DNA from 2 places in the Anoxybacillus sp. LAT27 genome. Region 1 is predicted to be linked to the other one. Evidence: riboswitches for the same ligand, from Rfam matches in the RefSeq annotation. Region 1 holds a riboswitch; the other holds the start of a gene.

The links. A riboswitch is a leader RNA that binds a small molecule or an ion and turns the genes downstream of it on or off. The one in region 1 is predicted to bind cyclic di-GMP.
Region 2: linked by a shared signal. The riboswitch ahead of LD028_RS05450 (methyl-accepting chemotaxis protein) and the one ahead of LD028_RS06980 (hypothetical protein) in region 1 are both predicted to bind cyclic di-GMP.

The regions. Positions count from the first base shown of each region.
Region 1 covers NZ_JAIWYK010000071.1:29,335-45,101, reverse strand. The annotation lists gene LD028_RS07040 (radical SAM/SPASM domain-containing protein) at 1-656, opposite strand, end outside; gene LD028_RS07035 (YbjQ family protein) at 859-1,176, opposite strand; gene LD028_RS07030 (DMT family transporter) at 1,198-1,509, opposite strand; gene LD028_RS07025 (glycerophosphodiester phosphodiesterase family protein) at 1,518-2,234, opposite strand; gene LD028_RS07020 (ABC transporter substrate-binding protein) at 2,289-3,584, opposite strand; gene LD028_RS07015 (carbohydrate ABC transporter permease) at 3,624-4,436, opposite strand; gene LD028_RS07010 (carbohydrate ABC transporter permease) at 4,433-5,311, opposite strand; gene LD028_RS07005 (ABC transporter ATP-binding protein) at 5,283-6,389, opposite strand; gene LD028_RS07000 (glycerol-3-phosphate responsive antiterminator) at 6,380-6,946, opposite strand; gene cysI (assimilatory sulfite reductase (NADPH) hemoprotein subunit) at 7,160-8,878, opposite strand; gene LD028_RS06990 (assimilatory sulfite reductase (NADPH) flavoprotein subunit) at 8,887-10,665, opposite strand; gene LD028_RS06985 (LysR family transcriptional regulator) at 10,798-11,682, shown strand; gene LD028_RS06980 (hypothetical protein) at 11,709-12,404, opposite strand; cyclic di-GMP riboswitch class I at 12,442-12,525, opposite strand; gene LD028_RS06975 (NAD-dependent deacylase) at 12,656-13,366, shown strand; gene adh (aldehyde dehydrogenase) at 13,638-15,158, shown strand; gene LD028_RS06965 (DUF779 domain-containing protein) at 15,221-15,553, shown strand; gene LD028_RS06960 (MBL fold metallo-hydrolase) at 15,653-15,767, shown strand, end outside.
Region 2 covers NZ_JAIWYK010000066.1:1,385-17,151, forward strand. The annotation lists gene LD028_RS05365 (ABC transporter ATP-binding protein) at 1-656, opposite strand, end outside; gene ntdP (nucleoside tri-diphosphate phosphatase) at 850-1,380, opposite strand; gene LD028_RS05375 (gamma-type small acid-soluble spore protein) at 1,480-1,629, opposite strand; gene LD028_RS05380 (cytosolic protein) at 1,731-1,955, shown strand; gene mutY (A/G-specific adenine glycosylase) at 1,968-3,056, opposite strand; gene LD028_RS05390 (metal-dependent hydrolase) at 3,112-4,089, shown strand; gene LD028_RS05395 (small, acid-soluble spore protein K) at 4,171-4,338, shown strand; gene LD028_RS05400 (YpzG family protein) at 4,340-4,504, shown strand; gene LD028_RS05405 (YfhH family protein) at 4,528-4,857, opposite strand; gene LD028_RS05410 (L-lactate permease) at 4,902-6,548, opposite strand; gene LD028_RS05415 (SDR family NAD(P)-dependent oxidoreductase) at 6,697-7,374, shown strand; gene recX (recombination regulator RecX) at 7,381-8,181, opposite strand; gene LD028_RS05425 (TIGR01777 family oxidoreductase) at 8,251-9,159, shown strand; gene LD028_RS05430 (amidohydrolase) at 9,195-10,322, shown strand; gene LD028_RS05435 (GNAT family N-acetyltransferase) at 10,555-11,112, shown strand; gene LD028_RS05440 (YfhE family protein) at 11,206-11,334, shown strand; gene LD028_RS05445 (YfhD family protein) at 11,408-11,596, shown strand; gene LD028_RS05450 (methyl-accepting chemotaxis protein) at 11,654-13,345, opposite strand; cyclic di-GMP riboswitch class I at 13,460-13,546, opposite strand; gene adhP (alcohol dehydrogenase AdhP) at 13,783-14,796, shown strand; gene LD028_RS05460 (FixH family protein) at 14,821-15,555, opposite strand.

The DNA.
Region 1 (15,767 bases):
TGCCCATTTGCTAGAAAGCGACGAGAGTCGTGGACGCTTTTCATTCCATCAATTGTAATCATAAAGCGACGCACGTGATAACGTAACAGTTGCTGCATTGTTTCTTTTGACAAGTAATAGCCATTTGTCGAGATGTCCGCTTCATACGTCACACCATATCGTTCAGCTAAAGAAATGATCCACTCACTTAGTTCTTGAATAATATTAAACGCCAATAACGGTTCCCCGCCAAACCAACTAACTGTTAAATGTTGCAATCGCGCCATTTTTTGTTTTAAAAAGCGTTTGAGCCCTTCTACTATTTCGCGCTTCATCTGTCCACGAGAGAAATCTTGATAACAATATGTACAGCGAAAATTACATGCTTCCGTTGGTAAAATAATTAAGTGCATCACATCTGTCCGATGCATAGAAGCGTGTAAAAATTGCGCTCGTCGTTTTTCATCTGTTTGTTCTGGAACTAGAAATCCACACTGTATGAGCGTTTGACAAACATCAGATTGCTCATTTTCTATCCCTGTTCGCAGTACACGCAATACTTCCATCTTTTCTCTTTCATCAACCGATATAACAGCACCTGTATAACTATTGTAAATAATTACTTCACCTGAATCGGTGTGTGAGATCGCATTAAATCGTGAAGGGACCCATCTCATTTCATTCACCCTCCTCATTTCATTTTTAAAAAAAACAATCTCTACTTCTGTTACGTAAATCACAATCATTATTGTAAAAAATATATGCAAGCTAAATTTCGTTAACCATTGAACATTACATGTCAGTTTTTCGACAAAAGTTTGAATATCTTTCGTGTAAAGTAAAAAGAAGAAGCTGCTCGAGCTTCTTCTTACATCCCTACTATTCCTTCAACTTCACCGCTGTACCTGTCGCAATGCACATCATCATTCCGTCGCGCAACGTTTCAAAATCAAGATCGACGCCGATCACTGCATTTGCTCCCATATTGCGCGCCTTTTTTACCATTTCTTGCACGGCCATCTCCCGTCCCTCAGCTAACTTACTTTCATATGTCCCACTTCGACCGCCAATAATGTCGGTAATGCTCGCTAAAAAATCGCGGACAACGTTAGCTCCTAAAATGATCTCACCAGACACTAAGCCGAGATATTGCTCAATTTGTTTTCCTTCAATGCTATTTGTTGTTGTAACGATCATGTAAATGACTCCTTCCCTTATTTAATTTGTTTTTAATAAAACAACACCTACAATAACGAATGCAATTCCCACGATCTTTTTGACACTTATCATTTCATGAAACAAAAATAAACCTATGAAGGTAATACATACAATACCTAGTCCTGACCAAATAGCATAAGCGATAGAGACATCGATTCCTTTTAAAGTCATAGCAAGAGATGTAAAACTCAATCCGTAGCAAACAAACATAATAATTGTCGCCCATATGTTCGTAAGTCCATCCGACCATTTCATCGCAGTTGTTCCGATGACTTCAAAAATAATTGCAACAAATAAATATAGCCAATACATTTTTTTATTCATCCCTTAATCATATGATTAGGAAAATCAGTCATAACCGCCTTTACATCTCGGTTAATCAATTCATTAAGTAAAAACTTATCATTTACTGTATATACACAAATCTCCACCTTTTTACTAGCTTCTTCCCCCTTCTGGGACATTAAGAAATTCCAGTCCCCATGAATTTCTTTTACATTAATCGCATAAGCAAAATCCAACACATCGCATTGAGAACCTTCCACTAACATCGCTTTGTTAACATGTGGATCAAGCTGATGAATTCTGTATAAACTTCCAATAGAAAAGGATGAACAAACTATGTGATGTCTCCATGATCGATACGAATGTAATAAAGTGAGCAATTTCTCTTCCATACGATCATAGTTAATTATACCATTTTTTAACTCGATATTCAAAATGATTGCTCTTTCTTGGTCAGATAGCCAATCCAAAACTTCTGCTAACGCTGGAATTCGTTCTCCCGCAAAACGCGGATGAAACCAGCTCCCAGCATCTAGTTGACGAAGCTGACGAAATGAAAAATCTTTTACATACCCTATCCCATCTGTTGTTCGTTCTATACACTCATCGTGAATAACAACTAATTCCCCATCTTTAGTCATTTGGATATCTAATTCTATGCCGTCTACCCCTAGCTCATATGCTCGCTGGAAAGAAATCATTGTATTTTCTGGATACTCCCCACTAAATCCTCGATGAGCATAAATATACATGATTGTTCTACTCCTTTCATAATGAAAGGATGCCCTAGTGGACACCCTTCCTATTTATCGTTTTTTTGCCATTTCTAATTCTCGATTGACCTCATTAGCTGCTTGTTCAAGCGCTTGTTTTGGTTCAACACCTTGATATAAACTTTCCATAGCACTAACAATACGCTGACGCGCTTGTGGAAAAACAGAGATTAATGCTCCTTGAGTCGCTGGTGTAGCCTTCGTTTCTTTCAATTGGTTTACTGTTACTTTAAGCTGTGGGTATTTTTCCCACTGTTCTTTCACAAGCGGTAGATCATAAGCTGCTGGATTCACTGCAAAATACCCCGTATAAACGTGCCATTTCGCTTGTACTTCTGGAGTCGTCACGTATTTCATAAATTCCCATGCCGCTTTTTTCTTCGCATCATCTACATCTTTCATTAACCATAATGACGCTCCTCCAATAATAACACCTTGTCTTTCGACACCATCTGGAACTGGCAAATAAGACACTCCCACTTCGAACGGCGCATGATCAACAATCGTCCTTACCCCTGCAGAAGAATCTAAATACATGGCCATTTTTCCAGATTGGAAAGCTGCACGCATATCATCCCAGTTTTGACCAACATTATAGAATGTTCCTTCTTTATACATATCATAAATAAGTTGAAATACACGCAATCCTTCTTCTTCATTAAACTTTACTGCTGTTGCTTCTCCCTTTCTCCCATTTTCTTCATTCACATAAAGACCACCTTGTACAGCTAACATTTGTTCAAAAAACCAACCATAATTTAAGATTGAAAAACCATATCTACCATCTTTTGTTAATAATCGAGCCGCTGATTTTAGTTCACTATATGTCATTGGTGGTTTTTCAGGATCTAAACCCGCTTCCTTAAAAGCATCTTTATTATAAATAAGTACAGGGGTCGATGAATTGAATGGCATTGAGTAAATTTTTCCATTCACCGTATAGTAATTCACGATGTTTTTCTCCCATTGCGATACGTCATATCCTTCTTGATCAATTAACGTTTGGACAGGTTCAATTTTCCCACTTTCAATCATATATTTTGTCCCTATTTCGAATGTTTGCATAATGGTCGGTGAATCTTTTGTTCCAGCGACAGCATTAAATTTTGTCAACGCTTCTTCATACGTACCTTGAAATACTGGTTTCACCTCAATTTCTGTTTGTGATGCATTGAAATCATTCACAATTTCATTTAACGCTTTTTCTAAATCTCCACTCATCGCATGCCAAAAAATCACTTCTGTCTTTGGTGATGATTGCTCCTTTTGCACTTGTGATGCTGTTTCTTCATTGCTATCGCTACATCCTGTTAAAGTTGTCGCTAACATAAATGCATATATCCATTTCTTCACAATACTTCCCCCTCATTACTTAATTGCTCCTTGCATCAAACCTTTTTGTAATTGCTTCTGTCCAACAAACAATAAAAGTAACGTCGGTAAAATAACAATCACAACCGCAGCCATCACCACCCCCCATTCTGTCGCCATTTCTTGCGTTTGCATTTGTTTTAATCCAATTTGAACAGTTCGCACACGTTCATCGTTCGTTACAAGAAGTGGCCACAAGTACATATTCCATGTTGTTAGAAAACTATAAATTCCTAATGTAGTTAAACTTGTTTTTGCCAGAGGCAAAACAACATACCAGAAAAAGCGGAAATGCTTTATTCCTGACATTTGTGCCGCTTCGTACAGCTCAAATGGAATAGTTTTGAAATGCTGACGCAACAAAAATATACCGAAAGCTAAAGCGAAAAACGGAATTGTTAAACCAAAATAATTATTGGTCCATCCTAAAGTCTGAACAGTTAAATAGTTTGGAATAACTGTTGCCTCCCACGGAACAAGCATCGTTGTAATTGTTAAAAAAAATAGTATATTTCTCCCCGGAAAACGTAGAAAGACAAAGGCATATGCTGCCAAACTAGAGACGATTAGCTGTCCAATCATTACAATGAATGAAACTAGAAAACTGTTCCACAAATATTTCGCCAACGGAACTTTTTCAAATGCAACGATATAGTTTCGAAAAGACCAATCGTTTGGCCACCATTTTCCTTGTAAAAGTTCAGCACCAGTTAGAAAACTAATGAGAAATGCATACATCATTGGAAACATCAAAATGATGGCACAAACAGCTAACATAGCATACAAAATGATTTTTTTTAGAAGGGTCATTGATAATGCACCTTCCTTTCAACAAGTGCAAATTGTAAAAACGTCACAATTAACACGATCAAAAATAATACTACTGCTTGAGCACTTGCAAATCCGAAATTATAATTGATAAACGCTTCCCGATAAATGGAGTAAACGAGTACAGTGGTTGCATTCATAGGGCCACCTTTTGTTAAAATATCGATTTGTCCAAACGTTTGAAAAGAATGAATAAGCGAAACAGTCACAACGAAAAATAAAGTCGGCGATAATAACGGAATAGTAATGCGCCATAGTTGATACATGTGGCTGATTCCTAAAACATTTGCATTTTCATATAATGTGACGTCAATACTTTGAAGTCCACCTAATAAAATTAAAAAAGCAAATCCAATATTCATCCAAACTGTTGCAATGGCAACCGCAATTAAAGCTGTATCAGGATGGAGTAGCCACTGGCGCTCTTCCCCGCCAAACGAGACAATCAGTTTGTTTATGATTCCTACCGCAGGATTGTACATGAACATCCAAATGACAGAAGATGCTGCCACACTCATTCCTAACGTTGAAGAAAAACATGTACGGAACAACTGTATCCCCCTTAGTTTTTCATTTGCTAGAAGAGCTAAGAAAAAAGAAATGATTACTGTTGGAGGAACAGTGTATAACACAAACAAAAACGTTGCTTTCATACTTTCTTTGAAATTTCGATCTTCTAGTAAGTGATGAAAATGTTCTAATCCGACATACGTCGTTGGGTTTCCTTGGAAATCAGTCATGTGTAAACTCAAATAACCTGTGCGAACCATTGGGTAAAAAACAAAAACTGAGAATAAAAGGAGAGAAGGAAAAGTATATAAAACCCCTTCAATAGTTCGTTTCATTGTACGTGGCATGTTTATCCCCCTCTCTCTCTATTCTTTTCCCTTCTTCATCAAAGAATAGAACGTGCTCGTCATCAATTGAAATACGTACTTGTTGACCTACTTCAATCGGATGCTGACCATGCCAGCGAGCGACCCATTCATCGTGTTCTGTTAGCTTTAATGTAACAAGTGTTTCTGTGCCTAACCGTTCAACATGTGTGACTGGTAATAATACATGTGGTTCATGTGCATGTGCAAGTCTAATGTGTTCTGGTCGAACACCAATCGTTCCATGTCTATTGTCCATTCGCACGTGATGAGCAATCTTCACAATCCATTCTTGTTGTAATAAAAATAAATCGTTTAACTTATGTACTTTTGCCATATTCATTGGGGGAGAGCCAATAAATGAAGCAACAAATGTATTGCTCGGACTGTTGTATACATGCAGTGGTTTTCCAATTTGTTGGATCCGCCCGTCATATAAAATCATCATCCGATCAGCCATAGTCATTGCTTCAATCTGATCATGTGTCACGTAGATCACCGTCATACCGAGTTGACGTTGCAATTGACGAATATATGAACGCATATGTGTTCGCAATTTTGCATCTAAATTTGATAATGGTTCATCCATTAGGCAAATCGGTTTTTGAGAAACAATAGCTCGCGCAAGCGCTACTCGCTGTCTTTGTCCACCTGACAGATAACGAGGTTTCTTTTGAAGATAGTCAGTTAAACCTAACATTTCAGCTACATCTTTACAACGTCTTCTCTTCTCTTCCTTTGACAATTTCGCAGTATGCAGCCCTAGCATTATGTTATTTTCAACAGTTAAATGTGGATATAACGCATAGTTTTGAAACACCATAGATATATATCGTTCGCTCGGTGGCGTATTGTTCATTTCTTTACCTGCTATTTTTAATTGTCCATTTGTAATATGCTCTAAACCTGCAATCATACGTAACAATGTGCTTTTCCCACACCCTGACGGACCAACAAGAACAAAAAATTCCCCCTCTTGAATTTGTACACTTATATCATGAAGAACAAATGTTTTTCCATCGTAAGATTTACTTACATTTCTCAATTCAATCATCGTAATCCCTCTTTCTCAGCTATTTTCCATAATGCTGGATTTCCCGTCGATACAGCTTGTGCCCCTTTTTGCAATGCTTCAATCATTTGATCTCGGTTTTGAATTAATCCCCCTGTAATAACTGGAATATTTATTTGCTTCACTAAATGCTCAACCATGTCAGGTACAATGCCAGGCATAACTTCAAGCGCATCTGGCATCACTTGTTGAATGGTTTGTAGTCCATTTTCAACCGCATCTGTATCTACTAAAAATAAACGTTGAATCGTCCATAGCTTCTCCTTTTTCGCTAACTGAATTAACGTGCTTTTTGTCGAAACAATTCCGTGTGGTTGAACAAATTTTGCTAAAAATTGTAGTCCTTCTTTGTCATAACTAATACCCGGTATTTTTTCGATGTGCACAAATACATAACGATCATGAGCTTTTAACAACTCAACGTACCTTTTAATGACACTAATTGTACCGGTTTGTAGTAGCGCTGTTCTCCACTTCGTTTGTAAAAATAGCTCCATATGCTTCGGTTGCTTAATTGCCGCAATAAATTGATCTTGTAAAAACATACAAACTTCCTCCTTGTAAACAAAAAGAAACCGAACACAACGGCAGAATGACATATCCACGCTGTTGTTACGGTTTCTCCTTTTCTCCACCTTTTTTATTCACTTTTCTGATTTTGATTTTAATCCTCTTTTGTTAATACAATATTGTATAAACTTTAATATATTGTAAAAAAATCGACTTCCTGCTTTGGAAGCCGATTTTTTAATAATTTTTTAATCATGAAAGTTCGTTCCATCTGTTACTTCTTTTACGATACCGACGCGAATGACAAAGTCGCCAAAACGTTCACCATCAAAGCGTTCTTTTGCATAACGAGAAAGAAGCATACGAAGTTCAGATAAAATTTCTTTTTCTCCGATATTTTCCCGATACAATTTTCCAAGACGACTGCCGTCAAACGCTGCACCGAGATACATATTATATTTACCGACGGATTTGCCGATAAATGCAATTTCTCCAAGCACATGACGGGCACAACCGTTCGGACAGCCGGTCATGCGAATCGTGATTTCTTCGTCGTGAAGCCCGTTTTCTTCGACAATTTCCTCAATTTTATCAATGAGTGTCGGCAAGTATCTCTCCGCTTCTGCCATCGCTAGTCCGCATGTTGGCAACGCCACACAGGCGAGCGAGTTACGGCGAAGAGCACTATAATGTTTCCCATCTGTTAATTTGTATTGCTTAATAAGCGTATCAATTTCTTCTTTTTTCTCACTTGGCACATTGGCGATGACTAAGTTTTGGTTCGCAGTCAAGCGAAAATCGCCCGTATGAACTTTCGCAATTTCTCGCAAGCCTGTCATTAACAAATAATCATCCGTATCTTTCACTCGACCACCTTCGACAAATAGGGTAAAATGCCATGTTCCGTTTACCCCTTCAACCCAGCCGTAGCGATCGCCATTATGTTCAAAATGATACGGGCGCGCTTCTTCTAGCTCAAAGCCGAGCCGGCGCTCTAATTCTGCTTTGACAGCTTCAAGACCTAACCGATCAATCGTATATTTAAAACGGGCGTGTTTTCGTACGGAGCGATTGCCGTAATCGCGCTGAATCGTGACAACTTTTTCCGCCACATCAATGACTTGTTCAGGTTTACAAAAACCGATCACCTTTGCTAGCTGTGGATATGTCGTACGGTCGCCATGCGTCATTCCCATTCCACCGCCGATCGCCACGTTAAAACCAACGAGCTTTCCTTGTTCAACAATAGCGATAAAACCAAGGTCTTGCGAAAACACGTCGACATCGTTTGACGGTGGAACAGCGATACCAATTTTAAATTTCCGCGGCAAGTACAGCGCTCCGTAAATCGGCTCTTGCTCTATTTCTGGTGTACCGGCCACTTTTTCTTCATCCAACCAAATTTCGTAATATGCTCTTGTTTGTGGCAATAAATGGTCACTTAACATTTTTGCCCATTCATACACTTCCGCATGTATTTCTGACTGGTACGGATTCGGGTTACACATGACGTTTCGGTTCACGTCACCACAAGCTGCCAACGTTGTAAGCAGAGCATCGTTAATCGCTTGTAGCGTTTTTTTCATATTCCATTTCAATACGCCATGAAACTGAAACGCTTGCCGTGTTGTAAGCTTTAATGTCCCGTTGGCGTATTTTCTTGCTAGTTCATCCATCGCAAGCCACTGTTCTGGTGTTGCTACTCCGCCTGGCGTACGAACGCGAATCATAAATTGATATGCAGGTTCTAACTTCTGTTTTTGCCGTTCTGCTCTTAAATCACGATCATCTTGTAAATAGCTGCCATGAAATTTCATTAACCGGTTATCATCTTCTGGAATACCGGCAGTAATACGATCTTCCATCGTTTCTTTCAACGTTCCGCGCAAATAATTGCTTTCTTGTTTAATGCGCTCGACATCGCTTGGCGGTCCATCTGGTGCAGTTAATACAAACTTTTCCACAATCATCCCCCCTAATATACGTCGCGTTGGTATCGTTTTTGTTGTTGCATATCAGCGATATACGCTTCTGCTTGTTCTCGCGTCATATTCCCTTCTTGAGCAATAATATGAATAAGCGTTTCATGAACGTCGCGCGCCATACGTTGTTTGTCACCGCAAACATAAACAACCGCTCCGTCTTGTAACCATCGGAATAATTGTTTACTTTGCTCGATCATGCGATGTTGCACGTACACTTTTTTATCCGTATCGCGTGAAAACGCAACATCCATTTTTGTCAACACACCATTTTTCAACCAAGCTTGCCATTCTGTTTGATAAAGGAAGTCGGTCACGAAATGTTGGTCACCAAAAAACAGCCATGACTTTCCTTTTGCACCAATCGCCTCACGCTCTTGCAAAAAGCTGCGGAACGGCGCAACCCCTGTACCTGGTCCAATCATAATAATTGGTGTATTCGCATCTTTCGGCAGTTTAAAGTTCGGATTGTGATGGATAAACACCGGAAGTTTATCGCCAATGTGCAGGCGCTCCGCACAAAACGTTGAACAAACTCCTTTCCGCAAACGTCCGTGCGCTTCGTAACGAACGGCACCAACGGTAATATGCACTTCTTCTGGATATGCCGCTAAACTGCTTGCGATTGAATAAAAACGGGGTTGCAGCTTCCGTAGAGAAGACACAAACTGCTCCGGTGTCATCTCCCACGGGCCGAACTCACGGAGAACATCCAATACATCGCGTCCTTTTATATATTCTTTTCGCTTCGCTTCTTGTTCAGCAGAAAGAAGTGCGTGAAAATCGGGACTACGTGAAAATGAAGCAAGCGATTGCAATAATTGCTCGGTTAACACCGTAATTTCTAATCGGGAAAGCAGCACTTCGCGTAACGGTTCTTCTTTTCCTTCAACAGAAACCGGTGTGTCTGGATTCCATTTCATTTCTTGAATAATGAGATCGACAAGTTCTGGATCGTTTTTCGGAAAAATACCAAGCGCATCGCCTGGTTCAAATACCAATCCTGAACCTTCGAGCGATAATTCAATATGACGTGTTTCTTTATTTGAACCGCGTCCGTTTAAGTTAATATTTTCTAACACTTCTGCTTGAAACGGATGCTTTCGTGAATAAAGCGCCGTTGGCTGTACTTGTGCAGATGGCGTTGCGACGACGGAAAAGGATCCTTGCTTATTTAATTCGTTCAACACGCCATCAAGCCATTTTGTTGCTGACTCTTCATAATCAACGTCACAGTCGACACGTTCATATAAACGCGTTCCACCTAATTCTTCTAATCGTTTATCAAAATCTTTTCCCGTCTTACAAAAATGTTCATACGACGTATCGCCAAGCGCCAATACAGAAAAACGAAGATGATCAAGTTTTGGTGCGCGCTTGCTATGAAGAAATTCGTAAAACGATAAAGCATTATCTGGGGGCTCTCCTTCTCCATATGTGCTAACGACAATGAGTAATGTGTCAATTTTTTTTAATTCGTTTGGCTTAAAATCAAGCATCGAGGAAACGGTGACATGGAACCCACGATTTTTAAGCGTTTCTCCTACTTTTTCCGCTAGTTTTTGCGCGTTTCCTGTTTGCGACCCGTAAAGAACGGTTACTTCTTTTGATACTGGGGCTTCTTGCTGTGCCGTTACACCGATCATCTCAGTAGCAGCTAAGTAGCCGCTCAACCAAAGCTTTTGTGCTGACGTTAATGTCGGCCAAAGCTGATTAAGGAGTTCAACTTGTTTTTCATTAAATGGACTGTTTGTCACTTGAAATGGCAACATGTTTCACCTCTCATTTTTTACTATTCCTATCAATCAAGTATGTTTTATTTGACTTTACCGCAAAAAATAAAATTAGTAAAATAAATATAAATTATCAGAACTATTTATTTTTTTAATAATTAAGGAGCGAAAGTGATGTACGAACAATTAAAAACATTTATCACGTTGGCAGAGGTGAAACATTTCACAAAAACAGCAGAAATTCTTCATTTATCTCAACCGAGTGTGAGCTTGCATATTAAAAATTTAGAAAAAGAATTTCAAACGAAACTATTTATTCGTTCACCAAAAGAACTACAAATGACGCCAACGGGAGAACTGCTTTACGATCGAGCAAAAAAAATCATAGCTTTATATGAACAGACAAAACAAGATATTTTAGAACATCACGACTGTGTGAAAGGAACATTAAAAATTGGGGCTAGTTTTACGATTGGGGAGTACGTGTTACCTTCTTTTTTATTTTCCTTACAAAATGATTATCCAGAATTGCAACTTGAAGTAATGATTGGGAATACGAAAGAAATTGTAGAGCTTGTTCGCACGTATCAAACAGATATTGGTTTAATTGAAGGACAAACAAATGAGAAAGAGCTTGCCGTATACCCGTTTATGCAAGATGAGCTAGTTATCGTTGCTTCAAACGATCATCCACTCGTTCATCGACAAGACGTAACAATAAACGATCTACAAGATCAAGTGTGGATTACACGTGAATTAGGGTCTGGTACACGTGAATATTTTAATCATTTCATTCGCTCAAACGGGCTAAAAGTAAAATCGCTCATGATCATTAGCAGCAATCAAGGAATTAAAGAAGCATTAATGCGTGGAAACAGCTTATCTTTTCTTTCACGTCATGTGATTGAGCGTGAATGTAAACATGGTCACTTATCCATTGTTCGTCTCAATCATCCTCCTTTTTATCGAACATTCTCTTATCTTTATGCACCAACAATGAAAAACAATAAACTTGTACACTTACTTCTCGATTTACTCCAACAAAAAGGGATGTGACGAACAGTCACATCCTCACCTTTTAATCATAGTAGCTCAAGCAACTTCTTTTTATTTTGTTGTACTTTTTCATCTAACATTTTTACTTTTTCTTTCAACGTCTGTACATCCCAAACATTCGTGAATCCTTTCTTTTCTAACGCACGAATTTCATTTTTCATTGCTTTTAACTGGTTAGAAGTAGAAATAAGTTTTCCAATCCATTTATCTAGCTCTTCTTGTTTTTCCGCTTCATCTTGTTCGTCCGCTTGTGTGACAGCTGGTTGTTCAGTTGATTGTTCAGGCGTTGTTACAACTGTACCATCTTGTTCATTGAATGGTTGTGTCGCTTCCTCTGTTGTTGGTGTTGTTTGTTCACTTTGTGTTGTTGGTTCTACTTGTTGTTCTTTTAGCGTGCTAAGCGTTTCAAGCGCTGTTGATATCTCATTTAAACGGAGTTCGATCTTGCTCAACTTTTTATTTAATTCTGCTAGTTTATTTTTCAACATTTTTTGCTCTTTTTTCTTCTTAGCTAGCTCTTGTTTTTTCTTCGCTTCTTCTTTTTTCTTCTTAGTTAACTCTTGTTTTTTCTTTTGGGCTAATAGTTGTTTTTTCTTCGCTTCTTCCTTTTTCACTACTAGATAACTTTTTTGGGCATGTTTCGCTTGATCATGCTTTGCCGCAAAAGTAGGTGACGCAACAAGCATCGATGCTAGTAAAATCGGTAATCCTTTTTTAAACATTACCTTTTCCCTCCATTTCATATGTATGTTTTTTGGTAATGGCAGCTGGCTGGCATAGGTTTTTCCCTTAGCCCCTATAGCTTTGCGACGCTAAGTTTCCTTAGCTGTGCCTTTACTTCTTATTATACTTCTCTTATTTTCATGGACATGAATCAAAAGTCCTTATTTTTCTTGTAAACATATGTGAAAATAAAGGAAGAAAAGAGCGAATAAAGAAATGGTTATTGATAGACAAAAAGGAGGGAGACAGGTTGCTAGAAAGATGGTTGAAAGGGTCTTCGTATACAGTCGTATTTACTGGAGCAGGAATGTCTACAGAGAGCGGGCTTCCCGATTTTCGTTCGGCAAAATCAGGACTTTGGCGCACGAAAAATCCACAACAATTGGCAAGTACGTATGCTATGCAACATAATCGAAACGAGTTTATCGCATTTTATCAATATCGTATTCGAGCGTTGCTGGAATGTAAGCCACATGTCGGGCATATGATTTTGGCCGATTGGCAAAATCAAGGGCTTATTCATCAAATTATTACGCAAAATGTCGACGGCTTTCACCAACAAGCAGGCAGTACAAATGTCATTGAATTACACGGGACGTTGCGAACGGTTCGTTGCTCGCGTTGCAGGCAAATATACGACGCAAAACGGTATGTAGACGAACAGTTTACGTGCACATGCGGTGGCTTTTTGCGTCCTTCCGTCGTTTTATTTGGCGAATCGTTGCCGTATGATGCGTTTGAACAAGCATGGACAGCAGCCGAACGAGCAGACTTATGGATTGTGCTCGGTTCTTCTTTACAGGTATCGCCAGCTAACGAGCTTCCTGTCATCGCCAAACGAAGCGGAGCCAAATTAGTGATTGTGAACATGGAACCGACGCCATTAGATGACTGGGCAGATTTGCTTATACATGGTCGTAAAATCGGAGAAGTGTTGCAGGAAATTGACGCATTCCTTTAAAAGTGAGTGTGTTCCAAAAAGTGTGTACTTTTGGGACACACTCTATCATTTAACCTTGATTGTTCACAAAACATACCTTCGCCAATAATCTCCCTATCTCACACTACTCCACATTACATCTCTTTCAATTTTGTGTTTCGTCTTACAAAAACCTTCACTGAAATTTAAACTGACTGTCATGAACGTATCATATTCCTCCACAACTCCACATATCATTTGTATCAGACTTGGCTATTTTTTCATTTGAAAACGGATACAAGGGGGAATGAATATGATTTACGCTCAACCTGGACAACCTGGCTCGCTCATTACATTTAAAAAAAGATACGAAAATTTCATTGGTGGGGAATGGGTGCCTCCCATTGACGGTGAATACTTTGAAAATATTTCACCTGTTACTGGACAAGTATATTGCGAAGTACCTCGCTCAAAAGCGGCCGATATTGAATTAGCGCTCGATGCTGCACATGCGGCAAAAGAAGCATGGGGACGCACATCTGTCGCTGAACGAGCGCGCCTATTAAATAAAATTGCAGACCGAATGGAAGAGAATTTAGACATGCTTGCCGTGGCAGAAACATGGGAAAACGGAAAACCGATTCGTGAAACACGTGCAGCTGACATCCCATTAGCCATTGATCATTTCCGTTATTTTGCTGGTTGTATTCGTGCAGAGGAAGGCACATTAGCGGAACTTGACAACGATACCGTTTCTTATCATTTCAAGGAGCCGCTCGGCGTTGTTGGACAAATTATTCCGTGGAATTTCCCGATTTTAATGGCAGCTTGGAAACTCGCACCTGCCTTGGCTGCGGGGAACTGTGTTGTATTAAAGCCAGCCGAACAAACCCCAACATCCATTCTCGTACTGATCGAGCTGATTCAAGATTTGCTGCCAAAAGGCGTTGTCAACGTCGTTAACGGATTTGGCCTTGAAGCTGGCAAACCGCTCGCTTCGAACCCGCGCATCGCAAAGGTTGCCTTTACAGGCGAAACAACGACTGGACGTCTCATTATGCAATACGCATCTCAAAATTTAATTCCTGTCACACTTGAACTTGGCGGAAAGTCACCAAATATTTTCTTCGCAGACGTCGCTGCGAAAGATGACGAATTTTTCGATAAAGCGCTTGAAGGATTCACGATGTTTGCTTTAAATCAAGGAGAAGTTTGTACGTGCCCTTCACGCGCGTTAATCGAAGAATCCATTTACGATATATTTATGGAACGAGCATTAGAGCGAGTAAAACAAATTAAACAAGGCAATCCGCTCGACACAACGACAATGATTGGTGCCCAAGCTTCATCCGAACAACTAGAGAAAATTTTGTCATACATTGACATCGGTAAACAAGAAGGGGCTGAACTTCTTATCGGTGGCGAACGCAATATGTTAGAAGGAGATTTACAAGGTGGTTATTATGTCAAACCAACCGTCTTCAAAGGGCATAATCGGATGCGCATTTTTCAAGAAGAAATTTTCGGTCCTGTTGTGTCTGTGACGACATTTAAGGATAAGGACGAAGCGTTAGCGATCGCAAATGACACATTATATGGCCTAGGTGCTGGTGTATGGACGCGCGATGTGAATACTGCATATCGCTTCGGACGAGGCATTCAAGCTGGACGTGTGTGGACAAATTGTTATCACGCATATCCTGCGCACGCAGCTTTCGGCGGATATAAAATGTCAGGCATCGGACGTGAAACGCACAAAATGATGCTCGAACATTACCAACAAACGAAAAACTTACTTGTTAGCTATTCACCAAAAAAACTTGGATTCTTCTAATCATTCAGGCAGCGTCTCAAAAGCGCTGCCTTTTTAAAAGGCTTTTTGAAAGGATGGTGCACATGCAACCGAAAGTCATCGCAACCGATGCTGCGCTACAACTCATCGAAAAACTAAAAACGAAATATGGTCCGCTTATGTTTCATCAATCAGGCGGGTGTTGTGACGGGAGTTCACCGATGTGCTATCCACAAGGAGAGTTTATCATCGGTGACTCAGACGTATTGCTTGGTGAAATCGGAGGATGCCCGTTTTATATGCACGCTGCGCAATACGAATATTGGAAACATACCCAATTGATTATTGATGTTGTACCCGGGCGCGGTGGTATGTTTTCCCTTGAAGGATCGGAGGGGGTACGTTTTTTAACGAGGTCAAAACTTTTTGATTCATAGAGCTGCTTTAAGGCAGCTTCTTTTTTATTTTTACAAAATAACCTGAAATGAATGAATATTCATTCTTTTTTGTTATAATAAAAACGAGGGGGAGATAACATGTTATTAAAGAAAACGTTTGAACAAAAAACGGTTGCTGGTGTACATATCGCAAAAGGTTCGCTAACGTTTCAGAAGGTGCGATTAGCGGTGCATTGCTTTGCTACAGACGGCG
Region 2 (15,767 bases), on a different contig from region 1:
CCTAAATCGTGCGTAATCATCATAATCGCTGTGCCGAATTGTTCGTTTAACTGCTTCATCAAATGTAAAATTTGTGCTTGAATCGTCACATCTAAAGCGGTCGTTGGCTCGTCGGCAATTAATAAAGACGGGTTGCATACCATCGCCATCGCAATCATGACGCGCTGTCGCATACCTCCAGATAACTGATGCGGATATTCATCAATCATCTCTTCGGCACGAGGTAAACCAACAAGTTTTAACATATCAATCGCTCGTTTTCGCGCTTCTGCCTTGCTTATGTTTTGATGAATGCGAATCGCTTCAATCATTTGGTTCCCAATTGTAAAAAGTGGATTCAATGACGTCATCGGCTCTTGGAAAATCATTGCGATTTCATTTCCTCGTATTTCTTTCATCCGTTTTTCCGACGCTAATGCAATATTTTCATCTTTAAACCATATTTCTCCATCTGTAATTTTGCCAATTCCTTTCGGCAACAATCCCATAATCGAAAGCGATGTGACGCTTTTTCCGCAGCCTGATTCACCAACAATCCCTAAAATTTCACCTTTATTTATGTAAAAATCTACACCATCAACCGCAGGAACTTCCCCGTCATCTGTGAAAAAGCACGTTTTTAAGCTTTTGACTCGTAAAATTGCTTCATCTCCCACGGAAGCCACTCCTTTTATATACAGAAAATTTATATTTTTAAAATAACTTTTAGTGTTACGTTTCAAATTATTACATGAATATTAAAAAAATACAATAAAAAAATTCAAAAAATTTAATCATTCTTTGCAAAAAATAAAAAAACAACGGTGACCAATAGCTAACCGTTGTTTTTGATCCATGTATGTATTACTTTTACTTTCCATACATAATAAACTTTTTATACCAATGTTCGACCACTTCAGGAGCAAACGGTCCCTTTTTTTCTTTAATCCATTGAATTAATTTTTGAATGTTATTTTTTAAAATCTTATCAATAATTTCAGGATAGTTCATTTCGTCGCGATGTCGTTCATATTCATCACGATCTAATATATCGTACTGACCGTTTGGAAATACTTTAATATCCAAGTCATAATCAATATATTTCAATGCCTCCCCATCCCAAACGTAAGGCGAACTAATGTTGCAATAGTAATACACACCGTCTGCCCGAATCATCGCAATAATGTTAAACCAATGTTCTGCATAAAAAAAACAAATGGCCGGCTCACGTGTCACCCACGTTCTCCCATCCGCTTCTGTCACAAGTGTACGATCGTTACCACCAATTACTTCTTCCTCACTTCCTTTTAACACGACCGTTTCTTTCCATGCACGATGAATATGACCGTCATGTTTATAACTATGAATTTGAATGATCGCCCCTGTCTGTGGATACTCCATACACATTCCCTACTTTCATTCGACGCTTTTTCCTCTATTATAACGTTAATCAGCGAGGAAGAAAAAGGGCATCGGACGAAAACCGATGCCCTTTGCCCGTTATTGATTTTTCTTTGCTTCTGATTTTGCATTTTGTTGTTTGACATGCTGAACATCTGTTTCCGTTGAAAACTCTGTTCCATATTGGCCAGCATTTTGTTGTTTCACATGTTGAATGTTTGTCCCTGCAATCGTTTTGTTTGGTTTCATTATGCTCACCTCCACGATTATTACTTTGTATAATTTGCTGAAAAATATCCGCATGAATAATTTTTATTTCGCTTTCTACACTACATAAAGGGGTGAGAATGATGTATATTGGACGCGATTTAACAGCTTTACAAATGATTTCAAAACGGGAGTGGAAAGATAGCGAGTTAGCATTTTTTCACCATGTCTTCCAACAAGTCACTCCATATTTGAATGCAGAGGGACAAACGTTACATCGTGAAATGATCGAAGAGATTGAAGCAAGGGGCGGTTTACAACGAAACGAAGCAACATATACAAATGGAACACGAGTATTTTACGAGTAAAGGGATATGCCTTTACTCGTATGCTTGCCATATTTTTTGGTATATGACCGGGAACGCATATTGGTTTAGTTCATCGGCTGTGACCCATTTATTCGTTTCGTCATCGATTTGTAATTCAAGCGCGTTTCCTTTATATGCTTCAATATGCCACACGATATGGGAAAATACGTGTTCGAATGTACCGATTCGTTGTATTGAACGAAGCACGACATGATATCGTTCGCTTATTTCTTTTATAAATGCTTGTTCATTCGGTGTTGGAGCATGTTCATCGTTTGGAAATTGCCAAAGGTTAGCAAGCAATCCGCTACTTGGTCGCTTTTCAATTCGTATTTTCCCCTCTTCGTTCGTAAGCACAATGGCACGAAAAGCCACATGCTTCGGCGCTTTTCCTTTTGTTTTTACAGGTAGCTCTGCCTCTACCCCTTCCGCAAACGCGCGACAATGGCGCTGAACAGGGCATAAAAAACAGCTCGGATTTTTTGGTGTACAAACGAGTGCCCCTAGTTCCATTAACGCTTGATTGAAATCAGATGGATCGTCATGTGAAATAATGCAAGACACAATTTGCTCGAACTTTTTTCTCGTACTCGCTCTCGCAATGTCGTCTGTAATATAAAAAATACGCGACAATACTCGCATCACATTCCCGTCTACTGCAGGTTCAGGGATGCCGTAAGCAATGCTTAACACCGCTCCCGTTGTGTACGGCCCGACACCCTTCAATGAAGAAAATTGTTCCTTAGACGCTGGCACACGTCCACCGTACTTTTCTTTGACTTCTTTTACTGCTGCATGTAAATTGCGAACACGGGAGTAATATCCAAGCCCTTCCCACGCTTTAAGCACTTCCTCCTCCTTAGCGTCAGCTAACGCATCTAAAGTCGGAAATTTTTCAATAAACTGATAAAAGTAAGGGATGACGGTATCGACGCGCGTTTGTTGTAACATCACTTCCGATACCCATATTTTGTATGGATCTTTATTTTTCCGCCAAGGTAAATCGCGTTGCTCTGTTCGAAACCAATCAATTAAATCGTGTTGAAACTGCTCAATATGAAAATGCGCCAATATTTGTTGTACATTTTCTTTCACGTTCATTCCTCCAAAGTGGTAAACTAAAAGTAAGTCCAATCGGAAAAAGGAGGCCTTTTATTTGGATACAGGTACACACGTTTTAATGGGTTTTGCATTAGGTGGATTAGCAACATTCGATCCAGCAGTTGCTAACGACCCGACACTTGCGCATGCCGTACTGATCGGCACGCTTCTGGGCTCGCAAGCACCTGATATCGACACTGTGCTAAAATTAAAAAATAATGCAAAATATATTCGTAATCATCGTGGCATGACACATTCGATCCCAGCTTTGTTTGTTTGGACGTTGCTTATTAGTGCCGCCCTTTTCTATGTATATGACACGTCCTTTTTTCACGTAGCGCTTTGGACATGGATTGCCGTTAGTCTACATGTGTTTGTCGACATTTTTAATTCGTATGGCACGCAAGCATTACGTCCTTTTTCAAAAAAATGGGTCGCCCTCGGTATCATCAATACATTCGACCCGTTCATTTTTATCATTCACTTAGCTGGCGTCGTCTTATGGCTGAGCGGACACCATGCGGGGTATACGTTCCTTTCCGTATATATCGTGCTCATTGGTTACTATATCATTCGCTTCCGTCAACAACAAGCGATCAAACGAAAATTAAAACAAATGTTCTCGGATGTCGAACAAATTATTACCGTACCGACAATAAAATGGAATGAGTGGCATTTAGCTGTGACGACCTCGACCCATTTTTACGTTGCGCGCGCACAAAGCGGAGCGATTGATGTGCTTGACGTTTTCGAAAAATGTCCCGTTCCAAACATCCCGGTCATTGAAAAAGCGAAACAAGATGAAAATTTAGCTGCCTTTTTGTCGTTCTCACCAGTATATCGTTGGGAAATTCACGAATATGACGATCATTATGAAGTGCGTTTCGTCGACTTGCGTTACCGAAGTAAAGATTATTATCCGTTCGTTGCAGTTGTGCAACTTGACCGTGACTTAAATATTGTTAGTTCCTATACGGGATGGATTTTTAGCGAAAAGAAATTACGCAAAAAACTAGAACTTATTCCAAGCTAAAGTAGGCGTAAATGCCTCCTCGTCGACAAATACTATATATGTGCTTCGAAAGCACGAAATGAACGTCTGGGGGGACTAACATTGAGCAATAAAGAACGCGGATTTCCGAATCAAAACAACGAAAAATTAGAAGGCGAGCCACGCGCAAAAGCGGAATACGCATCAAAACGTGCAAACGGCACGATTAATACGCACCCTCAAGAACGAATGCACGCATCAAGTCAACGTGGCGACATCGAGGAGGAATAAAATGGGTAAACATTGGCGTAAAAAATTTTATGATAACCGTTATTCCGATCCTTTCCCACAACCATGGGCGAACCCGAAACACGCTCATGCGCAAGTAAACGGTGAAACACAACAATCGCAAAGTTTAATGATTCTACATTCTGAAGTAAGCAAACGGAAAATTTAATGAGAAAGAGGTTGACGCTCGTGTCAACCTCTTTTCTTTAATAATGAAATAGGCAACGCCACTTCTGTGTTCGGATCACTTAGACGATAGCCCCATGCGAACACACCATTCATATATTGAAGTTTAAATAACGAATGCGGATCTCCTTCAATTTCGTAAAATTCTCCCGGTTGGAAATCATTCGGGTTTAATAAATATGCTTTCGCCATCGCAATTTTCCGCTCATATACGGCGTATTCGTTCACCATTCCCATTTGTTCCGCTTTTCGTGCTTTTTCCGTTAACATGGCGATCTCTTGTTTTAATTCCCTTTCGCTCATTTCACTGTATCTTTTTTGATCCATTTTCCCCACTCCACTTTATGACAACTTCATGTTCATCGTATCATAAAGTGAGCCTAAAATACATAGATCAAAATAAGGCTAAATATTCCAGTCATCAATACGTAATAAAGCATCGGAATGAGCGTCATACGAATAATTGTCCCTTCTTTTCCAGCTAAACCAACGACGGAAGCGGCAGCAACAACGTTTAATACACAAACCATATTCCCCGCATTTGCCCCTAACATTTGCCCAGCGATGACGATATGATGCGGCACTTGAATTTGATCGGCAACACTAAATTGGAATAAAGAAAACATCATATTACTAAACGTCGCACTTCCTGAAATGAACGAACCGAGCGCCCCAATTAAAGGAGCAACTAGCGGCCAAGCGGCACCAACTGCCCCTGCGACCATCGACGCTAACTCAATTGGCATGCTGGCAAGCCCAGCATCATTGATACCAGAGTTAATAAAAATCCGCACCATCGGCACCGCTGTTCCGAGCGCAATGGCACTACCGATGAGTGTATATGCCGATTCTTTCATCGTCGCCAAAACATCTTCTCGTCTCATCTTATGCATAAAGATTGTAATAAAAATGACAACAAGAAAAATCGTTCCCGGCAAATATAATGGCTCAATCGACGTGCTAATGTTCGTTCCTAAAATGTTGTTAAATTGTATTTTTACTGAACGAAGCCACGTTTTTAACGGCAAGTTTTGGAGACGTGTCAACACTAAAATAATCGCAACGAAAATATACGGCATCCACGCAAGCAAAAGCGGCATGTCGCTTTTTTGCACGTTCGTTACATGTTGGTGCGCATCTGTTTTCTTAAAATCCCACGGCTCTTTCGGCAATAAAAATCCTTTTTTTGCCGCAGGCACAACGATCGCTAAACCAATTAATCCTCCGATCATTGATGGAAATTCCGGTCCAAGGAAAGAGGCAACGAGAAATGCGGGAACAGTAAAACTAAGCCCAGCAAATAAGGCAAATTTCCAAATTTCCAATCCTTCTTTCCACGAACGATTTTCACCAAAAAAACGCGTTAAAATAAGCACTAAAATAAGTGGAATAAACGTACCGATAATAATATCAAACGACACTGCTTGTTTTGCTAGCGTTTGAAGAAACGATGATAAATCCGCTGTTCCGATGACATGTTGCACTCGTTCAGCAACAGAGTTTCCTTCACGAAGTCCTTGATCGACCCCGACAATAATTGGCGTTCCGACAGCACCAAATGACACAGGGCTACTATCTGCAACAAGGGCAACAACAACCGCTGCAAGTGGTGGAAAGCCTAAAGCAACAAGAAGCGGGGCGCCAATCGCCGCAGGCGTCCCAAATCCTGCTGCGCCTTCAATAAATGCACCGAATAACCATGCGATAATGATAACTTGCACGCGACGGTCACGCGTAATACCTAAAAATCCGCTACGAATCGCGTCCATTGCCCCACTTTTCGTTAACGTATTTAACAATAAAATGGCACCGAAAATAATCCATAAAATTGAAATGGCTACAATGACACCTTCAATCGTTGCCGCTGCCACTTGAATACCGGGCATTTTCCAAACAAACAACGATAACACGACCGTAATTACAAAACTAATCGGCATCGCTTTTGCCGCTGGAAGACGCAACAAAACGAGAAACAGAAAGACAGCCAATACGGGTGTAGAAGCTGTAACGACTTGTAAAAAACTCATATTGTTCCCCTTTCTTTGTTGTAATATAATGACATAAGACATTATACTACATATTTGTGCATATATTCACAATAACATTTGACTACTTCGTGACACCTGTTTATGTATACGCTTTCCAAATTATTGTGAATGTATCATACACGAAAGGATGAAAATAATGGAATATATTATTATTACAGGAGCTGGTACAGGTCTCGGAAAAGAACTCGCCCTTTTATATGCACAACGGGGGTACGACATCATTTTAGTCGGGAGAAGAAAGGAGCCGTTACAATCTGTTCAACAGCAAATCGAATCATATGGAAGAAAAGCGATCGTTTTTCCACTTGATATTACAAATTATGAACAAGTGCAAAAAGCAGCCGAAACGCTTTGTCGTACATATTATGTAACGACGCTAGTTAACAATGCAGGCGTGGGTCATTTCGGTCCGCTTGAACAAATGACGGAGCAACATATTCACGAAATAATTGACATTAACGTCAAAGGCACGATATATATGACGAAAGCGTTCCTTCCGTATTTTAAAACGCTACCTCAAGCTAATATCATAAACATTGTTTCAACAGCCGGTTTGCGCGGTAAAGTAAACGAAAGTGTATATGTCGCAAGTAAATTTGCTGTGCGCGGATTTAGCGAAAGTCTTGTGAAAGAGCTCGCCAACACAAACGTCGCCGTCACCGCTGTATATATGGGAGGCATGGCTACACCATTTTGGGATGACTCCGACCATATTCAAGACCGCTCTCGCCTTCGTTCACCAAAACAAGTAGCCGAAACAATTATTAATGAGTATAAGCGACAAGCTGAAATCATCGTGGAGTAGGAGGAGTTAGTCCTCCTTTTTCTTTTCTAAAAACTGTTCAATTAACGAAAGCGAAAAACCTTTTCGGTATAGTGCCTGCTTCATTTTTTGTTCGTACGTGTAACGATCATATTTTTCGTAACGGCGATGTGCTTTTTCCCCGTAATATATGAGCGCTTCCCATTCCGTTCCATCATCTGCAGTCACATGCTGTTTTGCCATTTCAACAATATGTGAAGGAAAACCTTTCATATGCAACAGTTGTGCAATGTATGCTTTTTGTTCTTGATGCGACCGTTTTTTCGATTGCTTATTTATTTTTTCCACCCACTTGATCGCTTTGTCTCGTTGCATATCCTCTGTATAGCGTTCCATCGCTTGTGCGATCACATCTTCACTTATCCCTTTATCCATTAGCTCTTTATAAATCACATAAGGTCCTTTCATTGTCGTATTTACTTGCGTTTGCACGTACGCATGTGCAAATTGCTCATCGTCTATATATCGTTCCTGTTGTAGCTTTGCAATCACTTGTTCAATCGTCCGAACATCTATGTCCCTTTTTTTCAAATAGTCAACAACTTCTTGTTTCGAGCGCATACGGTAAGCTAAAAAACGAAGCGCCATCTTATACGCTTGTTTTTCATCATCTTTTTTCATCATTTCCATCCATTGCTCTTCTGTTACCGTCATTCCTTTTTTTAGGCGATACTCAATCAATACGTCTTGATCAACAGACATGATTTGTTTCTCTCCATCTTCTTTCACAAAATGAACGTAAAAACGTTCTACATTTTTTCGATCCACTTCAATTTTTTCAATCCACATCTTGAAAACACACCTTTTCTTTCTTTTTTTCTTGAAACAACGCATAATAAAGGAAAGGAGGGAAAAATAATGAATATTTTGATTGCTGGAGGAACAGGATTTGTAGGTAAGGCGTTAACAGCATATTTTACACAAAACGGACATCATATGTATATATTAACGCGAAATGCACAAAAACGGGAGAACGATCCGTATATTCATTATGTACAATGGTTAACAGATGACGCAAATCCTCATGAACAACTCCCTTCCATTGATATAATCATAAACTTAGCTGGTGAATCAATTAATAGTGGACGATGGAACGAAACGAGAAAGCGCGCAATTATGGAAAGTCGATTACAAGCGACACATGCCATATATGAACTCATTACAAAAATGAATAAAAAACCGCAAGTGGTTATTCAAGCGAGTGCCATCGGCATTTACGGCACATCGCTTAATGACACATTTACCGAACGTCGCGAAACAATCGGGATAGACTTTTTAGCTCAAACCGTGAAACGATGGGAAGAAGCTGGGCGACGCATTGAATCACTTGGCGTGCGCACGGTATTTATGCGGTTTGGCATTATTTTAGGTAAAAATGGTGGAGCACTTCCACGCATCGTTCTTCCTTACAAATGGTTTATTGGTGGAACGATTGGAAGCGGGAAACAATGGATGTCGTGGGTGCATATAAATGACGTCATTGGCGCCATCGACTTTGCCATTCGGCATGAAAACATATCGGGTTCAATCAACGTTACTGCCCCACATCCTGTGACGATGGAACAGTTCGGAAAAACGATCGCAAAAGTACTACATCGCCCACATTGGCTCCCTGTTCCATCCTTTGTGCTTAAAATATTGCTAGGGGAAATGAGCATGCTTGTGTTAGAAGGACAGCGTGTCATCCCAGAAAAATTACTTCAAGCAGGATATCATTTTTCCTTTCCAACTGTTGATCGAGCATTAGTGAACATACTACAATCGTGACGAATACACTATAAGAAAACATAAAGGGGATTGACATGCGAAGCAAACTGTTAAAATATGGTACAGTATATCCAATTACATCTCCTCCTATGAAAGGAGCGGATGTACGTATTGAAAACGGAAAAATTACAGAAATCGGCTATAATCTTCTCGCCGATGAGCAAACCGAAGTAATCGATGTCTCAGGAAAATACGTCTTTCCAGGTTTTATCGACGTTCATACACACCTTGGTTTATATGACGAAGGAACGGGATGGGCGGGCAACGACGCAAACGAAACGATTGAAACGATGACCCCACATGTACGTGCCATTGATAGCGTATATCCACTCGATCCCGGTTTTCGCGATGCAATCGAACATGGGATTACAACGGTTCATATTATGCCCGGAAGCGCAAATGTCATCGGTGGAACGACGGCAGTCATTAAAACGCATGGAAAAAACGCCGCAAACATGATCATCAAACAACCAGCCGGTTTAAAAATTGCCCTCGGTGAAAATCCGAAACGCATGCATAGTCAAGGGAATAAAGAATCGCTCACGCGCATGGGCATTATGGGAATGCTTCGCGAAACGTTTTACAATGCGAGGTATAGCGATTGGCCGCACGATTTTCGCACCATCCCCATTATTCAAGCGTTAAATCGTGACATTCCGATCCGTGTTCACGCCCATCGCGCCGATGACATTTTATCCGCCATCCGTTTTGCAGATGAATTCGGGCTTGACTTACGCATCGAACATTGTACCGAAGGGCATCTCATTGCTGAAGAACTACAAGGACGAGATTTACAAGTTTCGGTCGGACCAACACTAACACGTCGATCAAAAGTAGAATTGAAAAACAAAAGTTGGAAAACATATAAAATTTTATCCGACGTAGGCGTTCACGTCTCTATCACAACAGATCATCCATACACACCTATTCAATACTTACCTATTTGCGCTGCGATTGCTGTTCGCGAAGGGCTCGATGAACAAAAAGCGCTCGAAGGCATTACCATTTTGCCGGCACGTAATTTAGGGGTGGACGATCGTGTCGGAAGTCTTGAAACCGGAAAAGATGCTGACATTGTCGTTTGGAATTACCATCCGTTTCACTATCTCGCAACTCCTATATTCACCATGATAAACGGGGAAATAATATACAAGAAAAATTAATAAAAAAACTATTTATTTTTCACATCATTTCAAGTATGATATAGAAGGTTATATATACAAAACTATATATGTATGCGATAGTAAGGGAAGGCAAATGGTGCGCCACCAGCAATATGCTGGTTCTAGTGGGTTCGATTCCCACCCCGAAATTTTTTGATTTGCATAAATTAAAAAATTTCGAGGGTGGCTCGTTCCCTATGGTCGACTGCCCTCGTGAATGGAGGGAGATTCGATGTTAAAAAAACGCGAACTGCAAGATTGTCAAGCGTTATACGAGCTTATGGTGCACCCAGACGTCTTCCCTTTCGTGCGCCATAAAGCATATTCATATGAAGAATTTTTGTTCATCACAAAGCAAACAATTGAAGCGGAAGAACGCGGGGAACTGATCTCACGCACCATTTTAGATGAGTGGGGCAATCCGATTGGAACGATTAATTTATTTGACATTGAAGATGGCGCTGGCTTTTTAGGCACATGGCTTGGAAAACCGTATCACGGCAAAGGATATAACCAACTTGCTAAAGATGCCTTCTTTAACGAACTGTTTTATGAACGTTCCATCAACACGATCTTCATGCGCATTCGCAAAGTTAACGTCCGCTCCACAAAAGCTGCTGAAAAACTTCCTTATGTCACCCTTGCTAATGAAACGAGAAGATCATTATGGGAAGCAATGAATCAAGGTGAAGACATATATAACTTATATGAAATTTCAAAGGATAACTATACACTATATGCGATGCGCCAACAAAAACTTGACGATGAACAACAATTAAAAGAAGCGTAACCTGTTCTGCACGAACAGGTTTTTTATTTGGATAATTTTTTATTTTTCTGTTCATAATGTTAACGTAATATTTAATTAAAGTGAGGGATACATATGGCTGACAAAAAGAAACGTGAAAAAACAAAAAGTACGCTCTCGAGCGCACAAGAAGTGACGTATGCTCGCGATTTTAAACGTGCGGACCAAGCAGGTGGATTTACCGATAAACACGCTCGCCATTAACAACATTTTCTATTCATCTTTTTCGCTATTTGTCACATGCTACTAGCGAAAAAATAACGAGGAGGCAATTCACATGGGACGTTCACGCGGTCAAAAAGCTAGAGACAAAAACAAGTCAACGATGCCACAAGTGCCGAAAACAATGAAATCAGACGGTTATGATGTCGAGTTTTCTGCCGAATTTGCTGATCATGAAGATTTAGAGGCGCAAGCACGCGCCGAAGCAGCTGGCATTCGTCAAAGTAAAAGAAGAAAGTCATAAATAAAGAGAAGGTGTCCCGAAAGTTCTCAGGACACCTTTTCCTTATAGATGCACACTTCAAAATTTGAACGTGGCAACCGCATGCCGTAATTTGTCCGCCATTTCAGCTAACGATGTAGCGGCTGATGTCACTTCTTCGCTCGATGCTAGCTGCTCTTCAGAAGAAGCAGAAATTTCAGCCGTCCGTTCGACGAATCGTTTCGCAATCGACGATACTTCATCCATGGATGCATGCACTTGATGGACGCCTGCTGACATTTGTTCTGAAATCGCCGATAGTTCTTGAATTTGATCATTTACTTGTTCAATAGAACGCAAAATCTGCCCAAAGAATGTTCCTGTTTCTTCTACTAATTTTGTTCCTTGCTTCACTTCTTCCGTTCCTTTGCCGACAATTTGCACCACATAGTCTGTATTTTGTTGAATCATTTCAATTAATTGCGCAATTTGATTAGCGGACTCACGCGATTGTTCTGCCAATTTACGCACTTCGTCCGCTACGACCGCAAATCCTTTCCCATGTTCTCCTGCACGCGCCGCTTCAATCGCTGCATTTAAAGCTAACAAATTCGTTTGCTCCGCAATGCCGACGATGACATCAACGATTTTTCCGATTTGTGCGGATTTTTCATCTAGCTCTTTAATAACCGTATTCGTTGCATTCGTTGATTCATTAATCGTATTCATTTGCATAACGACTTTTTGTAAATATTGTTGACCAATAGTAGCTTGTTTTGTCGTTTCTGTTGCGGAATTTGCTACAACGGTAGACGTTTGGGCCATTCGTTCAATTCCTGTCGCCATTTCACCGATCGCGTGCACGCTTTCTTCTGCATGTTTTCCTTGCATCTCAGCTCCTTGAGCCACTTCTTGAATCGCCGTCGTCACTTCTTCTGTCGCTGCGCTCGCTTGCTCAGCGCTCGCCATCAACTCTTGAGCAGAAGCGGACACATGCTCCGTCGCTGCGCTCACTTGTTGAATAAACTGCTTTAAATTGTGAACCATTTGATTAAACGATGCCGCCAACTCACCAATTTCATCGCGATTAGCAACATAAATATCATCAACCGATAAATCACCACGTGCGATCTTTTCGGCATGTTCAGAAACTTGTCTAACCGGTTTAGCAATCTTTTCACTAATATAAAGCGCAATGGCGATACTTACGAGAAATGCAACACCAATCGTAATTAGCGTCATATATTTCATATTTTCCGCTTGTTTAGACAATGTTTCACTCATTTGTTGTAAATGTTTTTGTTGAATCGCTCTCGCTTGTTCGCCTGCTTCTGTTACTTCGAGCGTAATCGCATTTCCTCGCTCTTTCATAAGGCGTGAAATTTCATCCATCTGACCTTGCTTGTAAAATTCAATTGCCTGCATAGATAATTGACGATACTCCTGTTCATACTTCACTAAATTATCAACCGCTTGTTTCGCATTTTTTTCGAGTGCAAAGGTCTCAATTTTTTCTCGATTATCCGCAAACTCGTTTGCCGCTTGTTCAAATGCAGTTAAACTTTCAGGCTTCCCGTTAATTAAATATCCTCGCACCGCAATTTGCTCCCGTAGCATCGCATTTTGCATATTTGTCACAACGTTAATTCTTTCAAATCCTTTCTTCATCGCCTGTGAGTATTGTTCATCGATTTGCTCTAGTCGATTATATGTAAGCATACTTACAACAACAAATAAAAGTAACATCGAAAGAAACGTCGCAATTAATTTCTTTCTTACTGTTAACTTCATAATGTTCCCTCCTTATGTTGTAATACAATAAAAAAAGCTACCTCAAAAAAATAGTAGAGGCAGCTATAGTTCACACGTTCCCTAGAGAATAAGACCTTCTTCATATTTCACAAGAAGGGCAACTGGCTGGCATATCTACAAATAGACGTAGCCCCTATAGCTTTGCGCCCTACCCTTTCGAGTAGTTTGCCGATTATTCAATTTTTTACATTTTCATCCTAACATAGCAACTAAGAAAAAGGAAGTGCGAAATTATGACTAAAACGGAAACTTTATATGATGTCAACGCCCAAACCAAATTTTTAACTTTTTATCCAAAAATATTTTTCTTTTTTTTGAACGTTTTATTTGTGATATTTTTCACAAGTTAAATGCATGCTACATTACATATGTACAGACCAAAAAGTCCCCTTTTGCCTAGAAGGAGGATTACAATCATGAAAGCTGCAGTTGTGGAACAATTTAAAGAGCCGTTACAAGTGAAAGAAGTGGAAAAACCTAAGATCTCATACGGGGAAGTATTAGTGCGCATTAAAGCGTGCGGGGTATGCCACACAGACTTGCATGCCGCACATGGCGACTGGCCTGTAAAACCAAAACTACCACTCATTCCTGGACATGAAGGCGTCGGTGTCATCGAAGAAGTCGGCCCTGGAGTGACGCATTTAAAAGTTGGAGATCGCGTCGGTATCCCTTGGCTTTATTCCGCCTGCGGTCATTGTGACTATTGCTTAAGCGGACAAGAAACATTGTGTGAGCATCAACAAAACGCTGGATATTCGGTTGACGGTGGTTACGCTGAATATTGTCGTGCTGCAGCTGATTATGTCGTGAAAATTCCTGATAACTTATCATTTGAAGAAGCTGCTCCAATCTTTTGCGCTGGCGTAACAACATATAAAGCTTTAAAAGTAACAGGCGCAAAACCAGGTGAATGGGTAGCGATTTACGGTATCGGCGGGCTTGGACACGTCGCTGTTCAATATGCAAAAGCGATGGGATTAAACGTCGTCGCTGTCGATTTAGGCGATGAAAAACTTGAATTAGCTAAACAACTCGGTGCCGATCTTGTCGTCAATCCAAAACATGAAGATGCAGCACTATGGATGAAGGAAAAAATCGGTGGTGTGCATGCGGCTGTCGTCACAGCTGTATCAAAAGCTGCGTTTGAATCCGCCTACAAAGCGATTCGTCGTGGTGGCGCTTGCGTACTTGTCGGATTGCCACCTGAAGAAATGCCTGTACCAATTTTCGATACCGTTTTAAATGGAGTAAAAATTATCGGTTCCATCGTTGGTACGCGTAAAGACTTGCAAGAGGCGCTTCAATTTGCCGCAGAAGGCAAAGTAAAAACGATTGTCGAAGTACAACCGCTTGAAAACATTAACGACGTGTTCGACCGCATGTTAAAAGGACAAATTAACGGTCGCGTCGTGTTAAAAGTAGATTAAAAGAAGGCGTCACTCGGCGCCTTCTTATTTTACTTCAACGGAAAACACTTGATGATCATGAAGCTCTTCCTTAATTACGTGCACACGAAACTGATACGTTCCCGAAAATGCGAATAAAACTTCCGAAACATACATCCCGTTTCCCTTTTCATTCATTGTGACATATGTATGCTTCTTGTCTCCTCCTCTCCAATACTCCATTGTTACTTGTGCATCTGTTAAAGGTTTTCCATCCGATAGCATTTGTACTTGAAACATCGTTCGTTCATTTTGTTTTGCTTCTTTTGGTGAAAGTGTCATATGTACATGATGGTGTGTATGTGCATCATTAGATTGCGTTGGTGTTTTCGTTGTCGCTCCTTGTTTTTGCTCAACACGAACTTCATTTTTTTCCATACGGTGCAAATGATTCGCTGTCACATGGTACGTCACTACATATACACCATCCGCCCCAAATGTTTTTTCAGCGACGTATACACCGTTTCCTTGATGACGAGCTGGAATCATCTCGTCGTGCTCTTCTCCTTTTCGTCTTATTTCAAACTGGACATCACTCGCCTGTTCAATCGGCTTCTTCCCATCTGTAACTGTCACTTGAAGTGTGGCTGGTTCATCAACATAAATGGTTTGGGGCGTTGTTTGAAAAACGACTTCTAGTTGTGCAAGCTGTTCTTTTTCTTGTTGTTGCGTATTACCTTGTGACGTACATCCATAAACAGTAAACATAATCAAAAGGACTACCCATGCTAGTTTTTTCATCCTATTTCGCACAGGAGACTCCCACTTCAACGACCAAAGAGAGTAAGTGGGAGAGGAATGCGCGTTCCCCCTTTCTTTTGTGTATGAGATAATAAAGGCGTGGAGAAAACCGTTAAATAAAGGCACTCCAATAACTGCTACTCGATGTATGGAGTTGGTTACAGGAAACGTTGTAACCGTAAAACATCGAGCGTAGGTCCGTCTGTTGTGTG